DNA from 4 places in the Pseudoalteromonas sp. Angola-30 genome. Region 1 is predicted to be linked to each of the others. Evidence: predicted binding sites of a transcription regulator. Region 1 holds the regulator's gene; each other region holds the start of a gene.

What was found. The regulator MetJ, encoded in region 1, represses methionine synthesis genes. The targets are predictions, from matches to a motif close to TAGACGTCTAGACGTCTA.
Region 2: a site for MetJ is predicted at 1,451-1,468, ahead of metA (homoserine O-acetyltransferase MetA). Genes of this name have one in related genera too.
Region 3: a site for MetJ is predicted at 1,053-1,070, ahead of metK (methionine adenosyltransferase). Genes of this name have one in related genera too.
Region 4: a site for MetJ is predicted at 1,122-1,139, ahead of PSH54_RS09965 (methylenetetrahydrofolate reductase). Genes of this name have one in related genera too.

The regions. Positions count from the first base shown of each region.
Region 1 is NZ_JAQREI010000002.1:66,826-69,036, forward strand. It holds gene PSH54_RS03250 (malic enzyme-like NAD(P)-binding protein) at 1-1,041, shown strand, start outside; gene metJ (met regulon transcriptional regulator MetJ) at 1,103-1,423, opposite strand; gene metB (cystathionine gamma-synthase) at 1,692-2,211, shown strand, end outside.
Region 2 is NZ_JAQREI010000003.1:69,312-71,522, reverse strand. It holds gene PSH54_RS05640 (homocysteine S-methyltransferase family protein) at 1-437, opposite strand, end outside; gene metA (homoserine O-acetyltransferase MetA) at 427-1,374, opposite strand; gene ettA (energy-dependent translational throttle protein EttA) at 1,606-2,211, shown strand, end outside.
Region 3 is NZ_JAQREI010000006.1:114,619-116,829, reverse strand. It holds gene tkt (transketolase) at 1-867, opposite strand, end outside; gene metK (methionine adenosyltransferase) at 1,172-2,211, shown strand, end outside.
Region 4 is NZ_JAQREI010000006.1:73,330-75,540, forward strand. It holds gene PSH54_RS09960 (sensor domain-containing diguanylate cyclase) at 1-44, shown strand, start outside; gene PSH54_RS09965 (methylenetetrahydrofolate reductase) at 122-1,078, opposite strand; gene PSH54_RS09970 (M16 family metallopeptidase) at 1,338-2,211, shown strand, end outside.

The sequences.
Region 1 (2,211 bases):
GTGATCAGTAATGGTACGGCAATTTTAGGTTTGGGTAATTTAGGGCCATTAGCCTCTAAACCTGTTATGGAAGGTAAGGCGCTTTTATTTAAACGTTTTGCAGGCTTAGATTCTATTGATATTGAAGTTAAGCATCGCACCACCGAAGACTTTATAAATACAGTGGCTAATATTGCCGACACGTTTGGTGGTATTAACTTAGAAGATATTAAAGCGCCAGAGTGTTTTGAAATTGAAAAAGCACTTATTGAGCGTTGCAGTATTCCGGTTTTTCATGATGACCAACACGGTACCGCTATAGTAACTGCGGCAGGTATGCTTAACGCCTTAGAAGTGCAGGGCAAATCAATAGAAGATGCCATTATTGTATGTTTAGGTGCAGGCGCTGCAGCGGTTGCTTGTATGGAGCTGTTAATTAAGTGTGGTGCACTGCGCGAACATATTTATATGCTAGACCGCAAAGGGGTTATTCATACTCGCCGCGATGACTTAAACGAATACAAACAGCTTTTTGCTAACAATACAGATAAGCGTACTCTACAAGATGTAATTGCTGATGCTGATGTGTTTGTAGGTGTATCGGGTCCTAACTTACTTGCACCTGAAGATCTAAAACTAATGGCTGATAAGCCAGTGGTGTTTGCATGTTCAAATCCAGATCCTGAAATTGCACCTGAGCTTGCGCACAGTGCACGTAAAGACTTAATTATGGCAACGGGGCGTTCTGATTTCCCTAACCAAGTTAATAATGTTTTATGTTTCCCGTTTATTTTCCGTGGTGCACTTGATGTACGTGCAAGCGCAATTAACGATGAAATGAAAATAGCCGCTGTTGAAGCTATTCGTAGTATTGCTAAAGAGCCAGTGCCTGAGCAAGTATTAAAAGCAGCGGGTGTAGAAAAGCTCGAATTTGGTGCAGACTACATTATTCCTAAACCGATGGACCCGCGTTTATTACCACGTATAGCCAAGGCGGTTGCTATTGCTGCTGTTGAATCGGGCGTGGCACAAATTGACTTACCGGAAAATTATATGGCGTAATATATAGCGCTTAAACAAAAAAACCTCAGCATGCTGAGGTTTTTTTGTTTAAAAAGACGTTTTATTCTTCGTCTAAAATAGGCACTTCTAAACCCATTTCTTGCATTATTTTTTTAACTTCTTCAGGTACTTTTTCTGCGTTATCTTTACGTAGGTCATCATCATTAGGTAATGGCTGGCCTGTAAAGGCATGCAAAAACGCTTCGCATAGTAACTCGCTGTTTGTTGCATGACGCAGGTTGTTTATTTGACGACGTGTACGCTCATCAGTTAATACTTTTAATACATTTAGCGGGATCGAAACGGTGATCTTTTTAACTTGCTCTGATTTTTTCCCGTGTTCTGCGTATGGGTGAATATACTCACCATTCCATTTAGCCATAAGATGTATCGTTGCCTCAGATTATTAATTTCTCACACGGCGTAAAAAGCGTGTAAATATGCGTGAAATTCTATCGTTTTAAAAAAGATAGTCAAATAATAGATAGCAATCTATCTTAATAAGCTGGCTGTAATAGTAAACACAGCCTCATTGAAGTTTTACACATCTGTTATTTTTAGCCATCTAGAGCTTTAAAAGCTTTGACTTATTATAATGGATAACTTACTCTTTTAGACGTCTAAACATCCAAATTAATCAGGTGACGAATATGAGCGAAAAAAACAAAGCAACCATTGCTGTACGAAATGGGGTTGATGCCGATAAACATCATGGCGCCGTTGTACCGCCAATTTATTTATCGACGACTTATTCGTTTGCCGGTTTTGATACTAAGCGCGCATACGACTATGGACGCAGTGGTAATCCTAATCGCGATATTTTAGCTGACACTCTAGCAGAGCTTGAAGGTGGCGCACGCGGAATTATTACTGCTACGGGCATGGCAGCAGTGCACTTAGCCACACAGTTATTAAATAACGATGATACATTGGTTATTCCTCACGATTGTTATGGCGGCAGCTACCGTTTATTTACGTCGTTAGAAAAGCGCGGCTTGCTTAAACTTAAAGTGCTTGATTTAACTAAACCAGAAAGCCTAGAACAAATTTTAACCATTAAACCTAAATTAATTTGGATAGAAACACCAAGTAACCCTGTGCTGCGCCTAACTGATATTAAAGCCGTGACGGATATAGCAAAACAGTGCGGTGCATTAGTGGCCGCCGATA
Region 2 (2,211 bases), on a different contig from region 1:
CAGGTTTTAGATGTTGGCCCTAACACACCGGCTACGTAGCGGGGTTTTTCTGGAGTTTTAGCGGTGAACTCGTCACATATTGCGCGTGCGAGTTTGGCCGACTCTAGGTTTACTTCACGGCTTATGCTTGCCATGTCGTAATCTTCCATCGAAATGGTGGTTGAGTTAAAGGTATTGGTTTCAATAATGTCTGCACCGGCGGCTAAAAAACTGCGGTGTATATTGGCAATTAACTCAGGTTTTGTAAGGCTTAATAAATCGTTATTGCCTTTAATTAGTACGTGCCAGTCTTTAAAGCGCTCGCCTCGGTAGTCTTCTTCTTCAAGCTTGTGAGTTTGGATCATGGTGCCCATGGCGCCATCTAAAATTAAAATACGCTCTTTTAATGCAGCGCTTAATTCGCTGTGTTTATTATTGTTTTGCACGTTATTCGGCATAGTTGTTAGTCCTCACATCTTGGCTAACTAAATTAATATCATAAGGGGTCGTTTGGTACACGTAGTAATTTAACCAGTTCGAAAACAGCAAAAAAGCATGGCTTTGCCACGTTTTTGACGGCTTTTTACTTGCATCGTTATCTGGAAAATAGTTTTCGGGTTTTGGCGCATCAGGACTTTTTTGTAAATCGCGCTCGTACTCTGCTTTTAATGTGTCGGCATCATATTCTGGGTGGCCGGTTATAAACACTTGGCTGCCCGACTTATTTTTCATTAAGTAAGCGCCTACTTTTTCAGAGCCAGCTAGCACGACTATATCGTCGCAGGCATTAATTTTATTTATATCTATGTGGCCATAACGTGAGTGAGGCACTAAAAAGGTATCGTCAAAGCCACGAGTAAGTGCTCCGTGATCAAAGTAACACTGGTGAGTAAACACACCACAAAGTTTATCTTCTTTTAAATCGCGTTTTAAATTGTAACGATGATACAACGCGGCATGCGCCGCCCAGCATGAAAACAGCGTAGAGGTAACGTGCTGCTCTGCCCAATCAATAATCACTTTTAGCTCATCCCAGTACGCAACATCGTCGTATTCAAGGTGTGCGAGTGGCGCGCCGGTAACAATTAACGCATCGTAGTTATTGTCTTTCACTTCTGAAAAATAACGATAAAAGGTATCTAGGTGCTCTTCTGAGTTGCTACTGCTACGGTGTGTATCTAGGCGTAATAGCTCTACATTTACTTGCAAAGGAGAATTGGCAAGCAAACGAATAAACTGCACTTCGGTTTCTACTTTATTAGGCATTAAATTTAAAATAGCCAAACGCATAGGACGAATTTCTTGCGTTTTTGCGCGACTTTTTGGCATTACAAACACGTTTTCTTCACGTAAACGGGCAATAGCCGGTAGCTCGTCTTTCACTGTAATTGGCATATTTTTTACTCCTACTCATAAAAACCGAGAATTTATACGCTCTCATTATGAACAGTATGCTAAAAATATCAACCTCTAGATGTATAGATGTCTAAATGAAATTTATTCATGATTTTATACTTTATCAACCTGCAGCCATTAGCGCTTTAAAACCCGCCATTCGTTGACTGTTTCACCCGTGAGCCACTACAATACAACATTGAAATTTTTATTATTTGAAGGCTTTCCTCCATGGTTTTACCTGATAAGTTTATATTCTCGATGAGTCGAGTATCTAAAGTTGTGCCACCTAAGCGCACAATTTTAAAAGATATTTCGTTGCACTTTTTCCCTGGCGCTAAAATTGGTGTGCTAGGTTTAAATGGTGCTGGTAAATCTACATTACTTCGCATTATGGCCGGTGTTGATCAAGACTTTGAAGGTGAAGCTCGCCCTCAACCTGGTACTAAAATTGGTTACTTACCGCAAGAGCCAGTACTGGATGAAAGCAAAACAGTACGCGAAATAGTTGAAGAAGCTGTTGGCGAAGTAAAACATGCCCTTAATCGCCTTGACGAAGTGTACAACGAGTACGCAATGGAAGACGCTGACTTTGACGCCCTAGCAAAAGAGCAAGGTGAGCTTGAAGCGATTATTCAAGCGCACGATGGTCACAACATCGATAACGTTTTAGAACGCGCAGCCGATGCACTTCGCTTACCTGAATGGGATGCTAAAATTGAGCACCTTTCAGGTGGTGAGCGCCGCCGTGTTGCTATTTGTCGTTTATTACTCGAAAAGCCAGATATGCTTATTCTCGATGAGCCTACTAACCACTTAGATGCTGAGTCGGTTGCT
Region 3 (2,211 bases), on a different contig from region 1:
ATCATCAGGGATTTCAAATGCACCGCCAGACCAGCCTAAAAATTCGCGAGACGCTGTAATTTCGTCATCACCTAATGGCGCGCCGTGACAATCGTGGCTACCAGATTTATTAGGTGAACCGTAACCAATCACTGTTTTACAACAAATTAGTGATGGTTTGTCGGTAACACTTTGAGCCTCTGCTATTGCAGCACTAACAGCATCGCTGTCGTGGCCATCAACGTCACTTATTACATGCCAGCCGTACGCTTTAAATCGTGCTGGTGTATCGTCGCTAAACCAACCTTCAACTTCACCATCGATTGAAATACCGTTGTCATCCCAAAAAGCCACTAACTTGCCAAGGCCTAATGTGCCAGCAAGTGAACATGCTTCATGAGAAATACCTTCCATTAAACAACCGTCACCCATAAATGCATATGTGTAGTGATCAACAATGTCGTGGCCTTCACGGTTAAATTGTGCAGCAAGCGCTTTTTCAGCAATCGCCATACCTACCGCATTTGTGATCCCCTGACCTAGTGGGCCCGTAGTAGTTTCAATTCCTGGTGCATAACCGTACTCAGGGTGGCCTGGCGTTTTAGAATGCATTTGACGGAAGTTTTTAATTTCATCAAGTGGTAAGTCGTAACCAGTTAGGTGCAATAGAGAATAGATAAGCATTGAACCGTGGCCATTTGAAAGAATAAATCTGTCACGGTCAGCCCACTCTGGATTAGTTGGATTATGCTTTAGATAATCGCGCCATAATACTTCTGCGATATCGGCCATGCCCATTGGGGCTCCAGGGTGGCCAGATTTGGCCTTTTGTACTGCGTCCATTGACAAGACGCGAATAGCATTTGCAAGTTCTTTGCGAGATGGCATGAATTCTCCTACCTTTATGTGTATTTGCGCGGGTACTTATGTGTTCGTTAATACCCTTAAGTAACTTAAGAGCTGTTATAGCAACCATTCTTACTTAATGTGGGTGCAGTGTGCAATTAAAAACCCCATAAAAATGGGCTATTATGAATATTTTTTAAGACCAAAAAGTTATTACTCATTTTATTTAGACGTCTAGGCGTAAAAACACTATGCAAGGTGTTTTGTTTTAGATAAAATACGCCCCTTAATTTTTTAGCGCTAATACCGACGTTTGTGAAGCGCAATATTTGTGAGCAGAAATACAATGGCAAAACATTTATTTACTTCTGAATCTGTTTCTGAAGGTCATCCGGATAAAATCGCCGATCAAATCTCTGATGCGGTACTTGATGCTATCCTAGAGCAAGACTCTCATGCCCGTGTTGCGTGCGAAACTTACGTAAAAACCGGTATGGTTATGGTTGGTGGTGAAATTACCACTAGCGCATGGGTTGATATTGAAGAAATTACACGTAAAACAGTACGTGAAATTGGCTACACGCATTCAGACATGGGTTTCGATGCAGACTCGTGTGCAATTTTAAACACTATTGGTAAGCAGTCTCCTGATATTAACCAAGGTGTTGACCGTACTAGCCCAGAAGAACAAGGTGCTGGCGACCAAGGCTTAATGTTTGGTTATGCATGTAACGAAACAGAAGTACTAATGCCTGCGCCAATTACTTACTCACACCGTTTAGTACAGCGCCAAGCGCAAGTACGTAAAAGCGGCGAGCTTAACTGGTTACGCCCAGATGCAAAATCTCAAGTAACTTTTGCATACGAAAACGGCAAGCCAGTAGGTATTGATGCAGTTGTACTTTCTACTCAGCACGCAGAAGAAATTTCGCAAAATGACTTAGTAGAAGCCGTGATGGAAACCATCATAAAGCCAGTACTTCCTGCCGAGCTTATTACTAGCGCGACTAAATTTTTCATTAACCCAACAGGTCGCTTTGTAATTGGCGGACCAATGGGCGACTGTGGTTTAACAGGTCGTAAAATCATCGTAGATACATACGGTGGTATGGCACGTCACGGTGGTGGTGCTTTCTCAGGTAAAGATCCATCAAAAGTTGACCGCTCAGCTGCATACGCTGCACGTTACGTAGCTAAAAACGTAGTGGCTGCAGGCCTTGCTGATAAGTGTGAGCTACAAGTATCTTACGCAATTGGTGTGGCAGAGCCTACCTCTATCAGCGTTGAAACCTTTGGTACGAGCAAGCTTGAAGAAGGTCGTTTAATTGAGCTTATTCGTGAGCACTTTGACCTACGCCCTTACGGCTTAATTCAAATGCTTGATTT
Region 4 (2,211 bases), on a different contig from region 1:
TGTATAAAAATAAACAAGCGTACAAATTGGCTAAAAAAGCATAATAATAAAAGTAATACACTTAAACATAGCAACAAAAAAGCAAGCCATTAGGCTTGCTATAAACGGGGATAATTAGGCTTTAAGCGATTTGTTTTTCGGCTAGGTTTAATTCCATAATGGCTTTTAATAAACGGTATAAGTTTATTGATGCGTCAATTTCTTCTTTACGGTTTGTTAAGCTTTCAATATTTAAGCCCAGTGGCACATCTAGGTGCGCACAACTTTTGAGTATTAGGTCGAGATTTTCTCGGCAAATACGTACAGATTCACTTAAGGTATTGTCTGCATCAAGCATGCGCCATTTAGTGGCCTCTGGCACTGAGATACCCAACCATTGCATAAACTCTAAGGTTTTATCGCCACCGCATGGCGTAAACGTTAAAATAATCCGTTTTGGTGTAATACCTTGTGCTTTACAGGTACGCGCATAACTTGTTATTAGCTCTATAGTTGCTTGCGCGTCGTAAACCGCTTGCGATATAAAAAACTGACAACCTTGTGCTGTTTTTTCTATAAGGCGTTCGTGCTCATTTCGCTTACTTGAATGTCGCTCAGCAATGGTGACGCCCCCTAAAAAGAAGTCATCACTTTGCTCTGCAAGCGTTTTATAGGCATCGGGCAAGCTTAGTTTTATATCACCTACCGATGAGGGGCTACCCACTAAAACGACATTTTTTAAATCGTAGTCGTTTTTAGTTTCATCCAACCAGCCTTTAAATTCCTCTACACCACGTTGTGCCACACTTTTGTAAGTAATGACATCTGGAGCAGATAAATTACGTAGTAAGTGGCTGTATTCACGTGGGTCTACAGTTTGTTTAAACGGAAATGGGCGTGCTTTATCTGTACGGCTACTTTCATCTTGAATGTCGTAAATTATCACGCCGTCGTATTCAATTTCGTGTAAGCGAGCAAGTAGTTTTTCTGCAATGATTTTTAGTTGCGCTTTATCAGTACCAATTTTAGGTGGAGTAGTACCAATAAGATAAACACCTTGATTGGTGTCTTCTATTTTTTCTTGTAGTGATAAAGCCATAATCCTCATTCCAGCTTAGTCCAATGTATGTAATTCAATATAACAGCCATTTAGACGTCTAGATAGATTTATTTAATGAAAGTTTTTCAATCAACTTGAGTTTTTTTCATACTTAAATGTTTTTAAAATAGGGAATTGACACAGTTGTTTACATTATAAATAGCCGATGGGCTCTTATATTTAGTGGCTTTGGGGCATAATCTAAGCGAGTTAGCATTAAACCTAATAACAAATTTGCTCAATTTAAAAAGGGACAACAATGAAATTTAAATTACTAGCAACAAGCTTAGCGGTATCGCTGGCACTAACAGGCTGCGCAACACAGCAAAGCGAAAACACCCAAACGGCACAACAACAGCAAACAACAAAAGCTGACGAACGTGTATTTTCGCAAGAGTACTTAATCGAAGAGCTTGATAACGGCTTACGTGTAATGGTTGTTAAAACCGATTACCCCGATGTCGTCTCGCTGCAAATTCCGGTATCGGTTGGCTCACGTAATGAAGTAAAAGCAGGTAAAACCGGTTTTGCTCACTTTTTTGAGCACATGATGTTTAAAGGCTCTAAAAAATTTCCGCAAGAGGAATACACTGCCATATTTAAAAATGCAGGGGTCGATAACCGTGCTTACACCACTAACGATTACACAAACTACCATTTAAACTTTTCAAAGCAGCACCTTGATAAAGTACTTGAAATTGAAGCCGATATTTTTCAAAACTTAACCTACACCGAAGAGCAATTTAGAACCGAAGCGCTAACGGTTAAAGGGGAATATTTAAAAAATAACGCCAGCCCAATTCGTAAGTTATTGAGCGCAGTACGCGAAGAAGCGTTTGATACGCACACTTATAAACATACCACCATGGGCTTTTTTGAAGATATAGAAGCCATGCCAGATCAAATGGCTTACGGTAAAGAATTTTTTGATAAGTTTTATAAGCCTGAATATGTATCGCTAGTGATTGTGGGCGATGTTGACCCACAAGCTACAATGGCTATGGTTAAAAAACATTGGGGTGGCTGGGAAAAAGGCGATTACGTTGCCGATATAAAAGCCGAGCCTGCACAACAAGCACCTAAATATGTACATGAGAAAAACGAAGGTTTGCCTGGTCATTGGTTGCTTGTAT